2 regions of the Roseburia hominis A2-183 genome follow, and region 1 is predicted to be linked to the other one. Evidence: riboswitches for the same ligand, from Rfam matches in the RefSeq annotation. Region 1 holds a riboswitch; the other holds the start of a gene.
What was found. A riboswitch is a leader RNA that binds a small molecule or an ion and turns the genes downstream of it on or off. The one in region 1 is predicted to bind FMN.
Positions count from the first base shown of each region.

Region 2: it holds a riboswitch for FMN, as region 1 does, so the genes downstream of both, ribD (bifunctional diaminohydroxyphosphoribosylaminopyrimidine deaminase/5-amino-6-(5-phosphoribosylamino)uracil reductase RibD) here and RHOM_RS02745 (ECF transporter S component) in region 1, are expected to answer to the same signal.

Region 1 is NC_015977.1:609,958-620,922, reverse strand. Features, by position in the region: gene tsaB (tRNA (adenosine(37)-N6)-threonylcarbamoyltransferase complex dimerization subunit type 1 TsaB) at 1-574, opposite strand, end outside; gene tsaE (tRNA (adenosine(37)-N6)-threonylcarbamoyltransferase complex ATPase subunit type 1 TsaE) at 571-1,020, opposite strand; gene RHOM_RS02750 (YcxB family protein) at 1,040-1,537, opposite strand; gene RHOM_RS02745 (ECF transporter S component) at 1,623-2,249, opposite strand; FMN riboswitch at 2,436-2,598, opposite strand; gene RHOM_RS02740 (Tex family protein) at 2,659-4,806, opposite strand; gene RHOM_RS02735 (membrane protein) at 4,970-5,308, shown strand; gene RHOM_RS02730 (DUF2752 domain-containing protein) at 5,297-5,740, opposite strand; gene RHOM_RS02725 (DUF975 family protein) at 6,163-6,936, shown strand; gene RHOM_RS02720 (uracil-xanthine permease family protein) at 7,019-8,425, shown strand; gene RHOM_RS02715 (LiaF transmembrane domain-containing protein) at 9,005-9,697, opposite strand; gene RHOM_RS02710 (LytTR family DNA-binding domain-containing protein) at 9,687-10,154, opposite strand; gene RHOM_RS02705 (Mrp/NBP35 family ATP-binding protein) at 10,271-10,965, opposite strand, start outside.
Region 2 is NC_015977.1:3,567,529-3,578,493, forward strand. Features, by position in the region: gene RHOM_RS16295 (ATP-binding protein) at 1-1,185, opposite strand, end outside; gene RHOM_RS16300 (Fic family protein) at 2,002-3,063, opposite strand; partial or broken gene RHOM_RS18350 (hypothetical protein) at 3,484-3,666, shown strand; gene RHOM_RS16310 (HAD family hydrolase) at 3,784-4,434, opposite strand; gene ribH (6,7-dimethyl-8-ribityllumazine synthase) at 4,450-4,923, opposite strand; gene RHOM_RS16320 (bifunctional 3,4-dihydroxy-2-butanone-4-phosphate synthase/GTP cyclohydrolase II) at 4,953-6,170, opposite strand; gene ribE (riboflavin synthase) at 6,189-6,842, opposite strand; gene ribD (bifunctional diaminohydroxyphosphoribosylaminopyrimidine deaminase/5-amino-6-(5-phosphoribosylamino)uracil reductase RibD) at 6,824-7,951, opposite strand; FMN riboswitch at 8,228-8,342, opposite strand; gene RHOM_RS17640 (hypothetical protein) at 8,398-8,541, opposite strand; tRNA gene RHOM_RS17520 (tRNA-Arg) at 8,863-8,934, opposite strand; gene RHOM_RS16335 (DUF3881 family protein) at 9,227-10,105, opposite strand; gene RHOM_RS16340 (HD-GYP domain-containing protein) at 10,131-10,965, opposite strand, start outside.

The DNA of each region.
Region 1 (10,965 bases):
CCCGCTGCTTGTTCAGATGTGCGGGCGCATAGGAATGCGGCACCGTAAGCTGCTCCTCCAGATATGCCTTAAAAACCGGTACACCGTCTCCCAAAAATACGACCGCCTCACCTCTGCTGTTGATGTCCGCCGCAATCTCATCGATTCCCACGGCACACTCTCCGCGCAGCACCTGCATGTCGTTTCCATCAAAACGGTACAAACCGGTATAGGTCTGATTTCTTCTTGCGTCCATAAGCGGGCATACCATATCCCGGTGTCCCACCAGATTGTATGCAAGTGCGTCCACCGTCGGCACATTGAGGATCGGCTTCTCCAACGCGAGTCCCAGACCTTTTGCCGTCGCCGAACCAATCCGAAGTCCCGTAAATGAGCCCGGTCCGCCTGCAACCGCGATTGCATCGATACTCGAAAGATCCAGTTCGATCATGCGCGCCACCTCATCCAGCATGGGAAGAAGGGTCTGTGAATGTGTCTTTTTATAGTTTACGGTATATTCTCCCAGAAGGTTGTCATCCTCCGCGATTGCAACGCTCGCCACCAGACCGGAACTGTCCAATCCTAATATTTTCATTTTCTGTCCTCCTGATGCTCTCTTATGGTAATTCTGCGATAATCAAATCCCATTTCCAGATCTTTTTCTATAGTAACTTCGCTGCGCCGCTCCGGCAAAATCTCTTCGATCAGATTCGCCCACTCGATCATGCACAGACCATCCCCGTAGAAATAATCCTCGTAGCCGATCTCATCCATCTCCTCGATGTCCCCGATGCGGTAAACGTCGAAATGATAAAACGGCATCCTGCCCTCCTCATATACCTGCACGATTGTAAAGGTCGGGCTGGAGACTGGCTCCGTGATGCCAAGTCCTTCCGCAATTCCCTGTGTGAAGACTGTCTTTCCGACGCCCAGATCTCCCACCAGCGTATAGACGTCGCCGGGCTTTGCCTCCGCGCCCAGGCGTTTTCCAAGCGCGTGCGTCTCTTCCGGCGAATATGTTTCATAGATCTTTTCTGTCATATTTTAAAATCCCCATTCTCTACTTCATCTTCAAACGGTACGCCGGCAGATGTGCCGCAGCCTGTGTCTGCAGTGCCGCGTAGCTTTCCCCCAGCTGTGCTCTCGGAATGACATAGGCATTGATCCTGCTGCTGTACACCAGAACGTTGTGCTTCGTCGCGACCATTTTATAGATCTGCTCCCACGGAAGCAGCGCACTCTCTTCCTTCTGCGATACGTGCAGCCCCTCCTCGTCCACCTCATAGTGCAGCGTTCCCCGCAGCACCTCGGACATTGCCAGTGTGCGCTTCGACCTTAGGTACAGGCTCACCGGAGGATAGACCAGAAATACGATGCCAAATACAATATATAATGCGGTGTATGCCGCCTCGATCTTCCCGCGGGTCACTCCTGCCACCACAAAAATCAGGATGGAAAACGCAATGGAAAACCACCCGTGAAATCCGGAGTAGGTCTGGTACATATTAAACCGGTACATATCTTCTGCTGTCAATGTAATATCAAACTTTAGCGGCATAACATTTCCTCCTGTCTATATCTAAGCTAGTATAGCATTTTTCATTCCAAAAGAAAAGGGGCTGTCGTCTAAGACAGCCCCTTTTCTAGCGGTTCGCTCCTTTCAGAATCGGCGAAATGTGTTTGTATACCAAGAATGTGATTACCACGGAAAACAGTCCCTTCACGATGGTAAACGGCATATTGAAGCACACCAGGCACTGCAGAATGCTCTTCATGGATGGTACGATCACCTGATAAGCGCCGAGCACAGCTTCTTCCGGCATAAAGTTGTAGTATACCGGATATACCAGGAAGTAGTTGGATACCACGGAAAATACACCCATGATCACCGCACCGAACAGGGATCCAATCAATGCGCTTCTGCGGCTCTTTTTGTGGCGGTAAATCAATCCTGCCGGAAGTACGAATGCTACGCCCAGAAGGAAGTTGGAAAGCTCACCGACGCCGCCGGTTGTTGTAATAAACAGATGAAGCACATTCTTGATCAGACAGATCAGAATGCCGCATACCGGTCCCATGGAAAATGCACCGATCAGTGCCGGGAGCTCTGAGAGATCCATCTTGATGAAAGCCGGCATAAACGGAACGGAAAAATCCAGGAACATTAAAATAAATGCTACTGCGGAAAGCATTGCCGTGACGCTCATGTAGCGAACGCTCGAAATACTGTTTATTGTTGTCCTACCTGTGATTGTACTGTTTGTGTCCATAATGACTCGTCTCCTTTTCTCTGCAGGAATTCGAGGTATTCTCGCGTGTCAGCCGTCTTTCAACGGATTGCATTCCGGCAGCGGAACAGCGCTTATTCCCGCCACACAAAAAGCCCCGGATGATCTCTACATCCGGGGCGTTAAATTGCATTCTTAAGACCCTGCTGCCGCAGGTCCTCCTAACATGCTTCTCTTCTCTCATCCAGACTATACTGTCGGTCCCGGATTCACACCGGCTCAACTGCAACTGCAGCTCACGGACTGATCTGGCGTCTGCCAGAATCACCGTCGGTCGGGAATCTATGCTTCCATCTCTGTGAACTCATATCACCCTGCCCCGAAGAATTCCTAATATTTATTTTGCTTCTATATTGTATGCCCATATGGGCATACTGTCAACCCTTTTTCTCTATCCGTTCAGCTTCATCGTCAGCTGGATGCGCTGCTTTTTCGGATCAACGCTTAATACTTTCACTTCCACAATATCCCCGACGCTGACAACTTCGAGCGGGTGCTTGATAAACTTGTCGCTCATCTGTGAAATATGCACCAGTCCGTCCTGATGAACACCAATATCGACAAACGCGCCAAAATCAATGACGTTGCGCACGGTTCCTTTCAGAATCATCCCCGGCGTCAGGTCTTTGATCTCAAGCACATCGCTGCGCAGAATCGGCTTTGGCATGTCCTCTCTCGGGTCTCTCGCCGGCTTCTCCAGCTCCTTGACGATGTCCTGCAGCGTCATCTCTCCCACACCCAGTTCTTCCGAGAGTTTTTTGTAGTCATGGATCTTTTTGGAAATGCCCTCTACCTTCCGCTCTTTTACGTCAGATAACGTATAATCCAGCCGCTTCAGAAGCTTCTTCGTGGCATCATAGCTCTCCGGGTGCACACCGGTCGCATCGAGCGGATTCTTTCCGTCACCGATCCGCAGGAATCCTGCGCACTGTTCATACGCCTTCGGTCCCAGCTTCGGCACCTTCAAAAGTCCTGCACGGGATACAAATCTGCCGTTTTCCTCGCGGTAGGTTACAATATTTTTTGCCAGCGTCTTGCTGATGCCGGAGACGTATTCCAGAAGCGATGCCGATGCAGTGTTCAAATCCACGCCGACTTTGTTCACGCAATCCTCGACCACGCCGCCAAGTGCTTCGCCCAGCTTTTTCTGGTTCATGTCATGCTGATACTGTCCCACACCGATGGACTTCGGATCGATTTTAACAAGCTCCGCCAACGGATCCTGCAGACGGCGCGCCATGGACGCTGCGCTTCGCTGTCCCACGTCAAAATTCGGGAATTCCTCCGTGGCAAGCTTGCTGGCAGAATAGACTGACGCGCCCGCCTCATTGACAATAATGTACTGTACTTTTACCGGAAGTTCCTTTAACAGGTCCACAATGATCTGTTCGGATTCCCGCGATGCCGTTCCGTTTCCAAGGGAAATCAGGGTAATGTGATATTTGGCAATCAATTTCTTTAATACCGCTTTTGCCTCCGCCACTTTATTCTGCGGAGCCGTCGGATAAATCACCGTCGTATCAAGCACTTTTCCGGTCGGATCTACCACAGCAAGCTTACAGCCTGTCCGAAACGCCGGGTCCCATCCGAGCACCACCTGTCCGGCAATCGGCGGCTGCATCAGCAGCTGCTCTAAGTTCTTTCCGAATACACGGATGGCGCCGTCCTCCGCACGCTCGGTCAGGTTACTCCGGATCTCACGCTCGATCGCCGGTGCAATCAGACGGTCATAGGCGTCTCTCACCACATCGCGCAGCACCTCATTCGTCTGCGGGTTGTCCCGGACAATCACCTTTTTCTCCAGATAGCGCAGAATGTCCTCCTGCGGCGCTTCGATCTTCACGGTGAGGAATTTTTCTTTTTCTCCGCGGTTCACCGCCAGAATCCGGTGTCCGGCAAGCTTTGCCACCGGCTCGTCAAAATCGTAATACATCTCATAGACGGACTCCGTCTCCGGGTCTTTGGCAGTAGAGGTCATCCGGCCTTTTTTCACCGTGAGGTCACGGATGTGCGTACGGTAATCCGCCTCGTCAGAGATGGACTCCGCAATAATATCCGACGCTCCCGCAATCGCCTCCTCGGCGGTTGTAACTCCCTTTTCGGCATCCACGTATTTTGCCTCCTCTTCTATGAGCGGCGTTTTTATCATCTGCAGTGTAATCACACCGGCAAGCGGTTCCAGTCCCTTTTCCTTGGCGATCGTGGCGCGCGTTCTGCGCTTCGGCTTGTACGGGCGGTATAAATCCTCCAGCAGAACCATCGTCTCCGCCGAAAGGATCTGCGCTTTCAGTTCGTCCGTCAGCTTCCCCTGCTCCTCAATGCTGGCGAACACCGTCTCCTTGCGCTCCTCCAGTCCTCTTAAATAGGTAAGGCGCTCCGACAGGTTACGAAGCACCTCATCGTTTAATGCGCCGGTCGCCTCCTTCCGGTAACGCGCAATAAAAGGAATGGTATTGCCTTCATCGATCAGCTTGACTGCTGCCTCTGTCTGATGGCGCTTAATTCCCAGTTCCTCAGAAATTTTTGCAATAATATCCATATCTGTCCTCCAAATTTTACCGAGTCTGCTCCCAGTATACCGAAAATCCGCTGTAATCTCAAGTGCCTTCCTCATTGTCTTTTTGGCTTTCCCATGTTACAATAGACAAAGTTATCCTGCGATATACTGGCAATACCGGCATATCGGGAAAGGTCTGATTATCATGAACAACAAACGACGTTCCCAGCGAATGGAAAATGCCGCTCTGCTTCTCGGCGTGATCGGGGCAGCTACTTTTTGTCTGGTCTATCCGGCACTGATCTGCGGATCTCTTGCCATCGTTTTTGCACTTTTATCCCGGGGCGGCGAGCGCACGCTGACCTCCCGCGCGAAAATTGCTCTGATCCTTGGCGCCATTGCCCTGGGCATTGTCCTCGCCATGATTATTTACACATTTGCGATTGCCGAATTATATTATGGCGGCGTGGAAAATATGGCGCGTCAGGTATACGGCACGCTCGGCATCGATTTTGATACACTGATGAATTCCCTAGGCCAGTAAATCCACATGCCACACAAACAGGGCAAGATTTTTGACCAGGCAGTTGACCACGATCAAAAGCAGGGCGATCCATATATAGACATCACGAAAGCGCAGGGCAATCCGTATCCGGCTTCCGCTCACGCGTTCAATGGTCTGGCTGATCATAAACCAGCCGCTAAGCAGCGCCGCATACGGCACAAACGGGTGCAGCACAAAGGAGCGCAGCCATTTGCCGGCAAGCAGCGCCCTGACGGCTCTTGTCCCGCCGCACCCGGGGCAGTACGCTCCGGTCAGCGCATGAAACGGGCAGGGCAGCAAAAATTTCCAGACCGGAATTCCTGTTACTCTGACAAACAAAAACAGCGCCGCGAAAATTCCCGCCGCGCACCAGCCCATAATATAAAAATCCCGGTCTACCCGTCTATCCGTCTGAAACATTCCGATCTCCATTCCTATCTTACTCCCTGCTATTATAACCGCCGCATTTTCGGTTGTAAAGCACGCGCACGTTTCTGGATTCCAAATCTCTTTAACTGCCAGTAGCATATCACGGTCTTCCATGCTATAATGAACTCTGGCGAGTTCATATTAGAAGTTCCTGCGGAACTTCGGATGCGCAAAAATCTGCGCAGATACAGGGAAATAATGTTCGCGAAAGCAATGAGCAGTGCCATCCATGAATGTTACAAAATCCGGCTGCTTGCAGACAATATTTTGTAACATTCATGGATGATAGGGCGAATGCCCGTGAGTTTGAAAATGCCTTGCATTTTCAAACCCACAGGCACTGCGTAACTATAGGAATATAATGTTCGCGAAAGCAAAACTTTCACCAGAACATACACAAATATCACATCCACAGGAGTCTACACATGTCAAGATCATCCAGCGAATTAAAACGTATTTCACGCGACATTTTAAATAACCGTTATTCCGTACCGATGGCAGCATTTCTGACTGCCTCCTTAATTCCGACGCTCATCGAGATTCCGTTCTCCATGACGCTCGGCGATTATCCCGGCACTCCGCAGCTTATCATCAGCACGATTGCAGATATTTTAATTCTTCTGATCGCCCAGATGCTAGAGACCGGCGTTATGCTGGTTCATATGAATATGACGCGCGGTCAGACATACCGCATCCGTGATGTTTTTACACCGTTTCGCAATGGCGCAGAGCGCTTCTTTCTCGCTGCCGTTCTCTTCGATGTATTTCTGGTGATCGCAGGTATTCCTGCCATTGCCGGTGTTCTTTATTTTTATAAAACCGGTGTCTCCGGTCTCTCCGGTGCCCTGCTTGCTGCCGGAAGCATCCTCGGTCTGATTTTTACTTTCTGTGTGTTGCTTACCTACCGCATGGTTTTCTTCTTTCTTTTAGACCATCCGCATTTAAGCGTGCGGGATGCTTTTCGCACCTGCCGTAAATTTATGCGCGGACGACGCAGGAAGCTGCTTTACATTTTATTCAGCTTTCTCGGCTGGGGCGCGCTTGCCATCTGCTCTTTTGGCATTGCGGCTCTCTGGATCAGTCCTTATATGACGCAGACGCTGCTCACTTTCTATCTCGACGGTACCGGCGAACTGGACCAGATTCCCGTCCGTGATTACGATCAGGAGGCAAGACGTTTCACCGGATCTATTTTTTGATATCTTATGGCAAATCAGAAGTTCTGATTTGCCATTTGTATATACGCAACTACCAATCATTTTACATCAGGAGGAGTTTACTATGAACGAAAAAGACGGAGCAATCCGCGACGCCAGCGTACTTGGCGTACCAAAAATGCTGATTCTTGGCCTGCAGCATATGTTTGCCATGTTCGGCGCAACCATTCTTGTACCAATTCTTGTCAACAGCTACTTCGGCGAAGATGTTCTACATGTACAGGTTACATTGATCTGTGCCGGTATCGGAACTTTATTTTTCCATCTATGTTCCAAATTCAAGGTTCCGGCGTTTCTCGGTTCTTCCTTTGCCTTCCTCGGCGGTTTTGCCACGATTGCAAACATGGATTCCGGTGTATTCGCCGACATGTCCAACGCTGACAAACTTTCCTATGCCTGCGGTGGAATTGTTGTCGCGGGTCTTTTATATCTGATTCTCGCGCTGATTATCAAGCTTGTCGGTGTCAAGAAGGTCATGCGTTTTCTTCCGCCGGTCGTAACCGGTCCGATCATCATCTGCATCGGACTGAGCCTTGCCGGTTCTGCCATCAACAACGCTTCCACCAACTGGCTTCTCGCCCTCATCGCTCTGGTTACGATCATTATTTTCAATATCTGGGGCAGGGGAATGTTTAAGATCATCCCGATTCTGATGGGCATCATTATTTCTTATATTGCCGCATTGATCTTCAACGCCATGGGCATGACAAACGCAGACGGCTCCGCCATTCTTTCTTTTACCGACATCGCAAACGCTTCCTGGGTCGGCGTACCGGCATTTTCCCTCTGCAAATTCAATCTGTCCGCCATTTTGGTCATGGCTCCGATCGCACTCGCAACCATGATGGAACACATTGGCGATATTTCTGCCATCTCCGCGACGGTTGATCAGAATTTTATCGAAGATCCAGGACTTCACCGCACCCTGATCGGTGACGGACTCGCCACTTCCCTGTCCGCTCTCGTCGGAGGTCCCGCAAACACCACCTACGGCGAAAATACCGGCGTGCTCGAGCTGAGCAAGGTATACGATCCAAAGGTCATCCGCATCGCAGCCTGCTACGCCATCATCTTAAGCTTTATTCCGAAGATGGCTGCTGTGATCGGTTCCATGCCGTCCGCTATCATCGGCGGTGTCAGCTTCATGCTCTACGGTATGATCTCCGCCATCGGCGTCCGCAATGTTGTGGAAAATCATGTGGATTTTACGCAGTCACGCAATCTGATCATCGCAGGCGTGATCTTCGTGTGCGGTCTTGGTTTCTCCGACGGTCTTACCTTTACGATCGCCGGAACCTCCGTCACACTCACCGCGCTGGCAGTCGCAGCGATCGCAGGTATTTTCTTAAATGCCATCCTGCCGGGCAACGACTATCACTTCGGAAAAGACATCACAGGTGACGCGAACCGCGGTATTGACATGAAGCCGAATCTTCACGAAGATACCAGCTACACGGATACAGAGGAATAAAAATGCCGCAGAAAGTGGATGCGGCAGGGATCGAAGCCGGATCATAAAAACGTTTTCTAACGTTTCAGGATGCAACCGGCGGCGGTCATTCTGATCGCATAATCCGGTATTTCTAATCCGCACCGCGTTTGACATCCACGATGATCCGTGTCTTTCCAAGTTTTGAGCACTCCGCGAAATGTGTCCGCACTCCGCAGACAATTTAAGGACTTTCGTGTGTGCCCCTTGTCGACACCGCTGAACAAAACATAACCGCGCGAAGCCGATGTCTGAGTTGGCATCTGCCCTATTTTCAATAGCAGATGCCAGCGAGTTTCGGTTCGCGCGGTTTTATATTGTCTGTGAAGCGGTGCCGCTAGGGGCACCAGGAAGTCCGCTCATTGTCTGCGGCGTGACGAACACATCCCGCGGATTGTCAAAACGTGGCCAAGACACAGAATCCGATGTCAAACGCGCTGCGGAAGAAATACAAGGATTTTGCTCCAAAGAATGGACCGTCTCCGGTTGCACTCTGAAACGTTGTAAACCTTTTTACATGATGCCCGCGATCCCCACCGCTTCCGCTTTCCGCGGTATTTATCAGATGTAGTGCAGATGAATCTCTCCGAAGTTCGCGGAGCCATTCAGATACAGCACCGTGCTGCTCGTTCCGATGCTGCTGCCGGTTTCACGGATGGCGCCGAACGAACGGTCCAGATTATTCTGAATCTTCCATTCTTTCGGGATGTAAAGGTTAGTCTCCCCGAAATTATTCTCCACGCTCACATTTGCAGAGCCTTCCTGCACGATCGCATTGTCGAAGTACACCGAAAGCGATCCGAAATTATTTTCGATGGCGGCGCGTCTGAAGTTGTCGGAGTTGATGTAGCGGATTGCGGAACCGAAGCTGTTCTCGCACCGGATCTCTTCGCCGGTATACTGTTCACTGCTGGATGTTCCCACATTGCCGGTCACCGTCTTCCATTTCCGCTTTTTCCCGCCAAAGATCAATGACAGACCGATGCTCCCAAGGAATGCCGCGCCGAGCACCGTCCACGGCGTGAGTGCTGTAATTCCAAGCGGCTTATCATAGATGATACAGATAAACGCAATCGAGAACAGAATCTCCCAGAAATTCACATTGCGGATTCCCTCGACAAAAAGCCAGAGGAAAAATACGGTCAGAATAATGCTGAACACGCCGATATCCGGCAGAATTCCAAACTTGCTTATAACGACATACACTGCTGCGAGGATAAAAAAGATTCCCCAGAATACTTTGCTACTTTTCATGATGCAACCTCTTTTCTTCTAATTTTTGAGTCAACGGTTTATAGTAATACCGCGATACATAGACCTTCTTGTGCGTGTTTAAAAACGCCACCACACTTGACGCCGTCAGATTGCGGTCAATAGAGTAAATCTGATCCGTGTTTAAGATCGTGGATTTGGATACTCTCATAAAAACGCCCGGAAGCATATCTTCCAGCTCGTATAGTTTGTACCGGGTCTGATACATCTCATCCCGGGTGTGTGCGCTGATCCCGTTCTCGTCTGTCTCGAAAAACAGGATCTTGGACAATGTCACATAGTATTCCGTGTTCCCTTTATAAAGCAGGATCTTCTCGGAAGCGTTGGTGACATCCCGCACGGCGCGCTGCACGGCAGCGACCTGTTTCGTCAGACCGCGGCAGCGGATAATCACTTCATCCTCCGCGGCGCTCTCGTCAATCTCAATTTTTATTTTCATCTCTGTAACTCCTTTGATGGTTCCAGTATAAAAAAAGAACCTCCCGGTGTAAACAGTTTTACACCAAGAGGTTATTTTCTCCGGGTAAGTGGTAACACTTTCCCGTTCCTGTCACATTAAAGTGTCTTTAACTTCTCTACGCCCGCATCCAGATAAGCGTTCTCCATCGTTGCAAACGCTCCCTTGTCTGCCTGCTCCGCAAACGCCGGATCAAGCGGAAGCTTTCCGAATACCGGGATCCCGAGCTCTTTTGCGACATCGTCGATATGACTCTCGCCAAACAGCTTAATCTCTTTTCCGCAGTCCGGACACTTCAGGTAGCTGAAATTCTCCACCAGACCGAGCACCGGCACATGCATCATCTCCGCCATGTTGTACGCCTTTTTCACAATCATCTGCACGAGTTCCTGCGGGGACGTCACAATCACGATTCCGTCTACCGGAAGCGACTGGAACACCGTAAGCGGTACATCGCCGGTTCCAGGCGGCATATCCACGAACAGATAGTCCACGTCTCCCCAGACTGTCTCGTTCCAGAACTGTTTTACCACGCCGGCAATCACCGGACCTCTCCAGATGACAGGTGCCTCCTCGTCATCCAACAGCAGGTTGATCGACATGATCTTGATGCCGTTCTCCGTCTCCATCGGAACCATTCCGTCGTCCGTTCCGTATACCTGTCCATGAATTCCGAACATCTTAGGAATCGACGGACCGGTAATATCCGCGTCCATGATGCCTACCTTGTATCCGGCGCGGTTCATCGCTGCAGCGAGTGATGCTGTGACAAATGATTTGCCGACGCCGCCTT
Region 2 (10,965 bases), 630 kb from region 1:
CAGCCAATCGGCTATATCGTGAATTTCGACTCCTTCATAGCTATATTGGGGATGTCTGGTTCTGGCAATAATCATTTTCGGATAAGCATCCCGAATCTGAAGCAGAGGAGAGCATTCTCTCTCAAATGTTTCCTGCCCGGAAATGTTGTCGCTGACCTGAATATAAATCTTCTCGCTGCCTCTCTGAGCAACAAAGTCGATCTCCTTTTGATAGAGCTTGCCGACATAGACATCGTATCCACGGCGAAGAAGTTCGATGCAAACGATGTTTTCATATACTCTGCCATAATCCATATTTCTGCTTCCCAGTATTGCATATCGAATACCGCTGTCACACAAATAGAACTTTTCAGAGCTTTCAAGATATTTCTTACCTCGGATGTCGTATCTCTTAATATCATAAAATACAAAAGCATTGCACAAATGCTTAATGTACTTACCAACGGTTACATGATTGGTTGGGGTCTCATTTGCTGTCAGCAGCTGACTGACCTTATTCGGAGAAGTCAGGTTGCTGATATTATCCATAAGGAACTCGCTCAGACGTTGTAAAACCAAAGTGTCCGGGAGCGCATATTTCTGCACCAAATCCCTTGTAACAATCGTTTCGTAGACCTCTTTGATATAGTTTGTTCTGTCTTTTTCGATTCTGTAAGCGTAAGAACCTGCTAAACCGCCCTTGATAGCGTAATCATCAAAGAGCTTATCTTTATCATTAACATCATTATAATATTGGCAATATTCCTGGAAGCTGAAAGGAAACACATGAATTTCAATATAGCGTCCGGTAAACAGGGTTGCCAGATCTGCACTCAACAGGAAAGCATTGGAGCCTGTTACATAGATGTCATATTTTTCCTTAGAGTACAGGCTATTGATTGCCAACTCAAACTTGGGACACATCTGAACCTCGTCTACAAACAGGTAGTTCGTTTTACCTTCCTGATAATGTTCTTCCACATAGGCGTGTAAGGCATGGTATTCCTTGATTTCTTCATACGCCAAATCCATGAAGTCAATGAAGATGATATTGATATTTTCAAAATGGCTTTTCAGATACTCAATATACGCCTGCATCAGCTTGGACTTACCAGATCGACGAATGCCCGTGATGATCTTGATGTCAGGAGTACCATTCAGTTCAATGATTCTATCGAGATATTTTGCTCTTGTAATTGTTTTCATATCGTCACCCGCTTTCAAAAGTCAAAAATTTTTCATTTCTTGAAACTGCTTCGATGTACTTATTATACTGTCTGCTAATAGTATATGCAAGAGATCGCTTTCAAAAACACAAAATATTTTATTTTTTGAAAGTGGAGACTATGTAAAGGCAACCTGAAGGTTGCCCCAGACATTAAGCCTATCCTGTTTACACAGGTTCATTATCATCTTCATCGACGGAGCTATCTGCATCATAGTCCTCAACCTCTGGATCGTACCCATAGTCCTCGTCATCGTCCACATAATCAGCATCCATCCCTGCTGACAAAATCAGTATTTTCAACCCTGTTTCACTGACAAACCTGTCACTGAAATTGCAATTCTGCACGAAAAAAGCGGCAATGAAACTATCTTCATTACCGCTTAAAATAGAGCGTTCCCTATAGGAATCGAACCTACAATAGAGTCTTAGGAGGACCCCAACCTATTGTCACTCTCTGTCAATCTGAGGTAAGGTAAACCCAAGTGGGACACTATATAAAACTGTTTCCGATTCAATTTGAGTTATTCTGAATACCCCCTCTGTCAAGCTCTGTAAAGCTCTGAAAGTTAGCTGATTGTTTGCTCCAGCTAATAATCGGGGAATGCCTTGATATTACCATCGACATCTGTTATATGACCACCATGCTTCGTACGTTCGATCATGGTAAACAGTATTCAATTAAACTTTCCTATCGTAAGTACAAGATATTTTCTTGTCTATAAATAATATAACGCATACGAGACGGTTTGTCCATGCGTTTTTGACTAGCAAATTTATAAGCTGCTTTCATATTTTTAAACACGGACATAACCAGTAGATGGACCTGCACCAACTTTTGCGATATACCCACTCTTAACCAGATTCGTCAAAGTCCTTTCCACGGTAATTTTGCTTATATCAGGACAAAGCTCCATGATTTCTTTCTTTGTAATTTTGCCAACCTTGTTATCAATAACCGCTTTAATTCTATCAGGCTTAGAAAGACTCCGATGCTTCAAATGCTCTACACGGCTTTCGAATTCATTGTATGCTTTCAACATGATACCCAGATAATATTTAACAAAAGGCTCATAGCTGTTTTCTCCCTCATGCCAGCCAGTAGAACTTGCTTGAAGGGCTTCATAATATGTTTCTTTTGTCTTTTCAATCAGCATTTCCATACTGACATATTTCCCAACGATGTATCCCGCCTTATAAAAAAGCAGTAAAGTGAGCAAACGGCTCATCCTACCATTTCCGTCATTGAAAGGATGGATGCACAGAAAGTCCAGAATGAACATGGGAATCAAAACCAGTTTATCAATGCGGTCAGCTTCCCATGCTTCAAGGAAGCGGGCGCAAAGTTCTTCCATCGCTTCAGCAGTCTGAAATGCGGGAACTGGAATAAAACGTGCCTTCTGATGACCCTCGGCATCTGTTTCTGCAATTACATTATCGGAATTCTTATAACTTCCACCAGCACCCCCCTGTGAATAGGAGTACAGATCTCGATGTAACTGCAAAATAATGTTCGGTCTTGGGTTGATATATTCATAGCCTTCGTGAATTGTGGAAAGTACTTCACGATAACCAGCAATTTCCTGCTCAGATCGGTTGCGGGGTTCTGCTTTTTGACTTACCAATTCTTCCAAACGCTTATCGCTTGTAAATATACCTTCGATTCGGTTGGATGCTCCCGTACTCTGAATCAATGCAACTTCTAAAAGTGTTTTCAATTCATCTACATTGGCTTCGAGAAATAATTCCTGTTTGCCTTTATGTTCATGGATGCTGCTAACCATCTGAACAATTTCAGGTGTTAACAACTTCGCAGGACTTACAATAAAATCAAAGTCTCTCATATGAATCTCCTTCATTTCAGATTTATCTCCATCATTCTATCATCAAATGATGGAGATCTCAATAGATTTGATGGAGATAGAATATCCATATACACAATAAATATCCTCATTTCATCCATATATTATATCGTTTTATGGATTGTTTTTTCATTAAAATTACACTATTTTTTCACTATTTTTCATTACTTCATCGTTTTCGCCAACGAATTGAGCAACGCCCGCCTCTCTGGATTCAGATTCTTTTTCTCATAAAATGCTTCTTTAAAAAGCTCTGCATTTTTCCTTTGGTCATCATCCGAAATATGAGAGTACGCATCCGTAACCATATTGACCTGTGCATGGCCGGAATCACCCTGTACTGCTTTGATATCAGATAATGGTACACACAAGCACGGAAAACACTTTATGCAAAATCTTCCACAATAAAATCTATAAATGATCCGCAAAGGCAAAGGAAACCGACAGTTTACCATGTTTGGAATTATGGCAGTTCTTTTAGGAAGTGGAGATGCATTCCATCTGGTTCCCCGTGCAGTAGCGCTTTGTACAACTGGACTTGAGAACTTTACTGTACAGATGGGGTTAGGAAAGTGGATTACCTCTATCACTATGACTATCCTAAAATCATCCCCTCCTCAGAATTTGCAACAAGTTGTTGCAAATTTTCTATATCCTTTTATTTTACAGAAGTACTTATTTTTAACTTTTTTCCTTCAGATTTTTATATTGCAAAAATCATATCACCATCTGCAGTATATCCTCTATATGTTCTGCATAATAATCAGCCCCATTCAGTTCCCCTTTCTCACCATATCCATACAGGCATCCTATAAAAGGGCTTTTGCAGGACCTGGCACATTCCAGATCCTGTCTCCTGTCTCCGACTACCAGATAAGGGCCACTATATTCCCGGATGATTTCCTGCACAATTTCTGTCTTTGGACGGAATCTGTATGATTCACAGTCATAAAAACGGTCAAACCATCGTTCCATCCCAAATTCCTTCCAGTGTGCCTCACGATATGAAGCTTTACAGTTACTTAAGATCACAAGGTGATATCCCCGGTTCTTCAAAGCTGTTAGCATCTCCTCTGCTCCCGGATACCACACTGCCTTATGTTTCCTGATCTGTCTTATCATCAGATCTCCTACCATCGTGCTTGCCTGCTCTTTATAGCTCTGATCCAGTTCCGGCAAAAATGTATTCCACATCTCCTTACTGTTAAGTCCCAGCCAGCCGGCAATTTCCACCGAGCCTATCTCCCGTTCTTCGGTAACCTTCTGTTCTGTCAGCCACTGATAGGTTTCACGAAATGCCGGTTCATAGATTCCAAGGGTATGATGGATCGTTCCATCATAATCGAATATGATTGTTTTTGTCATCATTTATTTTCCTGTCTTTTAGAGCTGCTTCATCAGATTGACCATCTCAATCGCAGATAATGCACAATCATAGCCTTTATTTCCCGCTTTGCTTCCTGCACGCGCAATAGCCTGCTCGATATTTTCAGTCGTGATCACTCCGAATAAAACCGGGATTCCTGTTGCAAGTTCAACCTGTGCGATTCCCTTGGCAGATTCATTACACACCAGATCATAATGTGAAGTATCTCCACGGATGACAGCTCCAACGCAGATAATTGCATCATATTTTCCTGACTGTGCCATCTTCTGTGCTGTAATCGGAATCTCAAATGCTCCCGGTACCCATGCTGCAGTAATGTTCTCTTCTTCTACTCCATGTCTTACCAGTCCGTCGACTGCCCCTCCCAATAATTTATTCACAATAATTTCATTGAATCTCGCTGCCACGATACCAACCTTCATTCCCTCCGGTGCTACTACTTTTCCTTCTACTAAATTGATCTGTCTCATTTTTTCTTCCTCCTGATATTTGCTGTTTTTTATAAATTTATTTCTTTAAAAATATGACCCATCTTTTCCTGCTTCGTCTTCATATACTTCCGGTCATACTTTTGTGCCGGAATCTCCAGAGGTACTCTCTCATTGATCTTCAGTCCGAATTCGCCAAGTCCATAGACTTTATCCGGATTATTTGTCAGTAATCTTAATGATTTCACACCAAGGTCTGACAGTATCTGTGCCCCGACCCAGTACTCTCTGAGATCCGGTGCAAACCCTAACTTCACATTAGCCTCCACAGTATCGTATCCCTGCTCCTGAAGCGCATATGCTTTGATCTTATTGATCAGTCCGATTCCTCGGCCTTCTTGTCTCATATACAGAATGATTCCTCGGCCTTCTGCTTCTACCTGGCGCATCGCTGTCTGCAGCTGCAGGCCACAGTCACATCTGAGCGATCCGAATGCATCCCCTGTCAGACACTCCGAATGTACCCGGCAAAGCACATCCTCACCATCTCCCAGATCACCTTTTACCAGTGCCAGATGATGCTCTCCTGTAATATCATTGATATAACCATACATTTTAAAATCACCGTACTGCGTTGGGAGGTTTGCAACGGCTTCCTCCTTTACATGCTTTTCATGTATTCTTAAATAATCCTGCAGATCACGGATCGTAATAAATGTAAGGTTATGCTCTTTTGCCATTTCCCATAGCTGTGATGTACGCATCATAGTTCCATCTTCTTTCATAACTTCACAGCACACGCCGCATTCTTTCAGTCCAGCAAGTCTCATAAGATCTGTTGTTGCCTCTGTATGGCCATTTCGTACCAAAACCCCGCCTTTTCTGGAAATAAGCGGAAACACATGTCCCGGTCTTCTGAAATCCTCCGGTTTTGACTGATCATCCACACACTTCATGATAGTATAGGAGCGCTCTTCCGCAGAGATACCTGTGGTTGTATCTGCGTGATCTACTGCCACGGTAAATGCTGTACTGTGATTGTCCGTGTTCTCCGCAACCATCGGCGGAAAGTTCAATCTCGCCGCAATTTCTGCACTCATCGGTGTACAGATAAGACCCTTTGCATAGGTCGCCATGAAATTAATATTTTCCCTGGTCGCAAACTCTGCCGCACATATCAGATCTCCCTCATTTTCTCTGTCCGGATCATCTGTGACCAGAACTATTTTTCCTTCCTTAAGATCCCTAAGTGCTTCTTCAATTGTGTTGTACTGATAATTTTGTGACATAGTGTATATCCTCCTGTTCTAAAACCCGAATTCTTCAAGAAACTCCATCGTAATTCCGGATTCTTTTTTCTCTTCTTCGTTTTTTCTGATGCCAAGCAGTTTTTCTACGTATTTTCCGATCACATCATTTTCCAGATTAACCAGATCCCCCGGCACCTTTTCCAAAAGAGTGGTTTCTTCTCCTGTATGTGGAATGACCGACACCTGAAAACCAGCTTCATCAACCCTTGCAACTGTCAGGCTGATCCCATCAATACAGACGGATCCTTTTTCCACGATCAGATGCAAAATCTGTGGCGATGTCTCAATTGATACCCAGATGGCATTTTCTTCCTGGAGCATGGAACGTATCACGCCAGTCCCATCAATATGGCCGCTTACTATGTGTCCCCCGAACCTGCCGTCTGCAGCCATTGCACGTTCCAGGTTTACCTGGCTTCCGGCCTTGCAGCTGCCAAGACTGCTTCTTCTGATCGTCTCTGCCATCACATCGGCAGTAAATCCGTCCGGCTGAATCGACGTAACTGTCAGACACACACCATTCACAGCGATACTGTCACCGATCCTTGTCCCTTCCAGGACTTTCCGGGCTTTCACTGCCAGGATCCCTGATTCCCCTGTCAGCTGTATATAACGGACTTTTCCTTTCTCTTCTACGATTCCTGTAAACATGATTCCTCCTGTTTTTTATCACACACCTGACATTTTATCCGGATATCCTCACCGATCTGGCAGATATCTGTATATTTCAGTTCCACTGCTTCAGACGGCAGTTCAACTCCAATACCCTCTACCGGTGTCTTCCCAGCCACACCGCCAAACAGCTTTGGTGCCACAAAAGCCTGTACTTCCTTTACAATTCCAGCTCGCAGTGCACTGTCATTTAACGTACCTCCTCCCTCCAGGAGGATGCTGTCAATGCCTCTGTTTCCAAGATCTGCCATCAGCTTCTTAAGGTCTATCTGATTCTTTTCGTCGGGACAGTAAATGGTTTCAACTCCCATGGTATGTAATATTTTTATTTTCTCTTCTGCATTTTTCTGTTCTGCATAAGCCACGATCGTCCGGTACTTTTCCGCACTTTTTACAATCTGACTGCCCGGCGGGATCCTGAGCTTACTGTCACACACAATCCTGACAGGACTTTTCCAGCCTTCTACCCGGACGTTTAACATCGGATCATCTGCAAGCACAGTTCCAATACCAGCCATGATTCCCATGTACTGATGTCGCATATGCTGTACTTCTTTTCGTGCAGATTCTCCGGTGATCCATTTTGATGCTCCTGTTTTCGTTGCGATCTTCCCATCCAGTGTCATGGCATACTTCATTACCACATAAGGAGTCTTCGTAGTAATATAATGGAAAAACACCGGGTTCAGCTGATCACATTCTTCTCTCATAAAATCTTCAACTACTGTTACACCGGCTTCCCTTAACATCTGTACACCTTTTCCTGCCACTTTCGGATTCGGATCTCTGGAACCGATCACCACTTTTCTGATCTTCTGTTCAATGATCGCTTCCGTACATGGAGGTGTTTTACCATGATGACAGCAAGGCTCCAACGTGACATAAATCACCGCACCTTCTGCTGATTCTGTAAGAGAAGCAATTGCATTACGTTCCGCGTGAAGTTCTCCATACTTTTTATGATAGCCTTCCCCGATGATCTTTCCGTCTTTTACGATCACTGCCCCTACCATAGGATTGGGATTCGTCCAGCCTTCTCCTTTTTTGGCCAGTTGAATAGCCCGAAGCATATATTCCTGATCCGTCATTTCTATTCCTTCTTTCTTATTCCTGTTCTTTGCCTGGGCTACGCCGAGGCTTTTAAACATGTGCAATCGGATTCACAGACAAGTGAATGGTATAGTTATTTCGAAAACGATGTACCAGATACAAAAAAAGCCTGCAGAAATATCTGCAGGGTGGAATTGATCTGTTACATATGATTGATAAATGAATGTCTGATTTTCCTATATAAAAAGCTCTGAAATGGATCACCATCTCAGAGCTCTGATACTACATTCATTCATACAAAAAATCAACTGTACTATCATCTTCTTCCATCCAGACTGTACTGTCGGCCCCGGAATCTCACCGGATCATGCCTCTCGGCTCGCGGGCTTTACCGCCGGTAGGGAATCTCACCCTGCCCTGAAGATATCTTTTTGTTTATTTTAATACTTTATCTGTTATTTGTAAAGCAGAATTTTTATTTTACTTAGTTTACTGGTTTGGAAATGAAAGTTCCCGGATGAGCAATTTTCATATAATTTCTCAGTTTCAATGCCAATACTCTTAACCGTTCAATCGCTATCTCAACGATTTTTTCATCTGGATCCATCTGATCCACTTTTTCTGCCATAGGCATCCTCCTTCTTCCTGAAATAAAAAAATCCGCCCAGATTAGAACCTAATCTAATCTGAACGGAATACTCATTCAGGCTTGATATTTTCCAAGCAGAAATAGTTTTAATCATTACCCTTTTGTTAGCTACAAGAATTTACAACCTTTTACACCAGTTGCATTATAGCTTTTCATTCCTGTTAGCAAATCTACAATAATTTTACTGTTAGCAATTTGCATTTTCTGTTAGCAAAAATGCTCATTTTTTGATTTGCTGTTAGCAGAAAAACAACAAAAAAAACGGCAATGATTTTTCTCTCATTACCGCTTAAAATAGAGCGTTCCCTATAGGAATCGAACCTACAATAGAGTCTTAGGAGGACCCCGTTATATCCATTTAACTAAGGGAACAAATGCCGTATTTTCGGGCTTTTCAGCCTTTTTGGCTCCGGCTGCCATGTTTATGAATCCAATCACTTTCGTGATGAATTGTCCCTGCTATTATATATTGATTTTAGCCTTTTTGCAAACTCTAAAATCCCGTTGTGTCTCACTAAATGGTCTGCACTTAGTTGCCCCTTAGGAGGGGGCTGTTATATCCATTTAACTAAGGAAACATATATTTGCTGTATACAGGCTTCTCTGTATACAGCTTATTCATTTTATCATATTATCCGTCAAAAGACCATAGGAAAATCACAAACTAATCCCGGTATTTTACGCTGCCCTGCATCCAGATATTTCCCTTAAAACGTCTGCCCACTTCCGGTTCGCCGAGCAGATCTTTTTGATTGATACAGACGCTGAAAAGAATATCATTGCACATGATTTCCATGGAATATACATTTTCCTCCGTGAAACGGTTCTGGAGCAGTGTCACATCCATGATCTCGCCGAGCACCGAATACTGATCACTCTCAATACCGTACGGCATAAAGTAGGTATCCACAATGCTAAGCACATCTTCATGTGTGATCCTTTTTGACAACAGTGAGTAGGTATCAATGTCCTCCAGCGTCAGATTCTCGATCGCATCCTCATCCCCGTCTCTTGCCGCGGCAATCAGATGATTCCGGTCTGTTCCCTCCTTTGGCGCATGAGGCACTTTTTTCTCCGCCTTATTGATCGGGAATAAAATCTTTCCCTCCGTAGACAGCGCAGCTAAAATGACGCCGTCTGCCAGATTCATATATCCTTTGCTCTTGCTGACCGCAAGATAATCCACCACATTCTGAAGATAAAAAATGAGTGTCACTCCAATGCGGACTTCATCACATATCCCCGCATAGGATTCTTTTTCCGCATGTTTTTCCACTTCTGCGGGTTCTATTGTGGATATGTTCTTTCCACACAAATACGGATAGTAATATTCCATCTCAAAGGTATCATCTTCGTTATACACGCCCCGGACAGAGATTCCGAAAAAATCTCCGTACTCCTTTGACAGTTCTGCAAATTCATTGCCCTCCGAATCAAGTGCTGCCTTCTGAACCGTCGGTGCGCTTATAATATCTGCAAAAATATGCTGCAGCTGTTCTTTTGTAATATGACTGAACCCGATGGCTCTTAGAAATTTGTGCATTTTCTATCTTCACCTCTTTCTGTTTCTAGTTTTCGACCTGAAGAATAGATACATTCTTGTTCTTATTCAACTGGTATATCTTTTCCGTCAACCGGTCCTCTTCATCCAAAATTCTAATTACAGGCCGGATGGAATTTTCTGTCTGTTTTAAAACGATGCCGGACTCTCCGGTATTGAGCCGGACTCTCGTCCCGACCGGATAGCGTGCGACGAGCCGCTCGATCACACGCACGATTCTCCTGTCATAAAAAATATCCGTACCTTCCACCAGATACTCGAGTGCCTGCTGGATGCTCATACGTCTGCATTCCATCCCGCTGATAAAACAGTCAAATGCATCACATGCCTGTAATATTCCACATTCCGTATCCCGCGTTTTCTGCTTCAGAGGAAATCCGGAGCCGTCTCTTCTCTCATGATGTACAAGTACCATTTTTTTTACAAAAGGATCCATCCATTTTTCTTCCTCCAGAACAGAGTACGCAAGGATCGGATGCTTCCGGTATTCAAAAGCCTCTGCTTCTGACAATTCGTTGATGTCGCAGTTGATATACGGCACCGTAATGTAGCGGAGTCCCAGATCATGCAGCAATGCTCCCAGTGCAAGTCTGTAAATCTGCTCCGCAGTGAGCTTCATTTTTTTTGCGACTATAATACATAATTTTGTTACTACAAGTGTATGTTCGTACAAATTACTTTCGCGTTCCAAAAGATCAATTACCATATTTTCATCCGCCTGCATGACATCCTGAATAATGTCCTCTGCGACGTATTCAATTTCCCGAAGAGAACTGCCCCTGTGATAAATATGCTTTTCCAGAATAGATTTTATTTTTTCAATATATTCTTCCCGTTTTTCG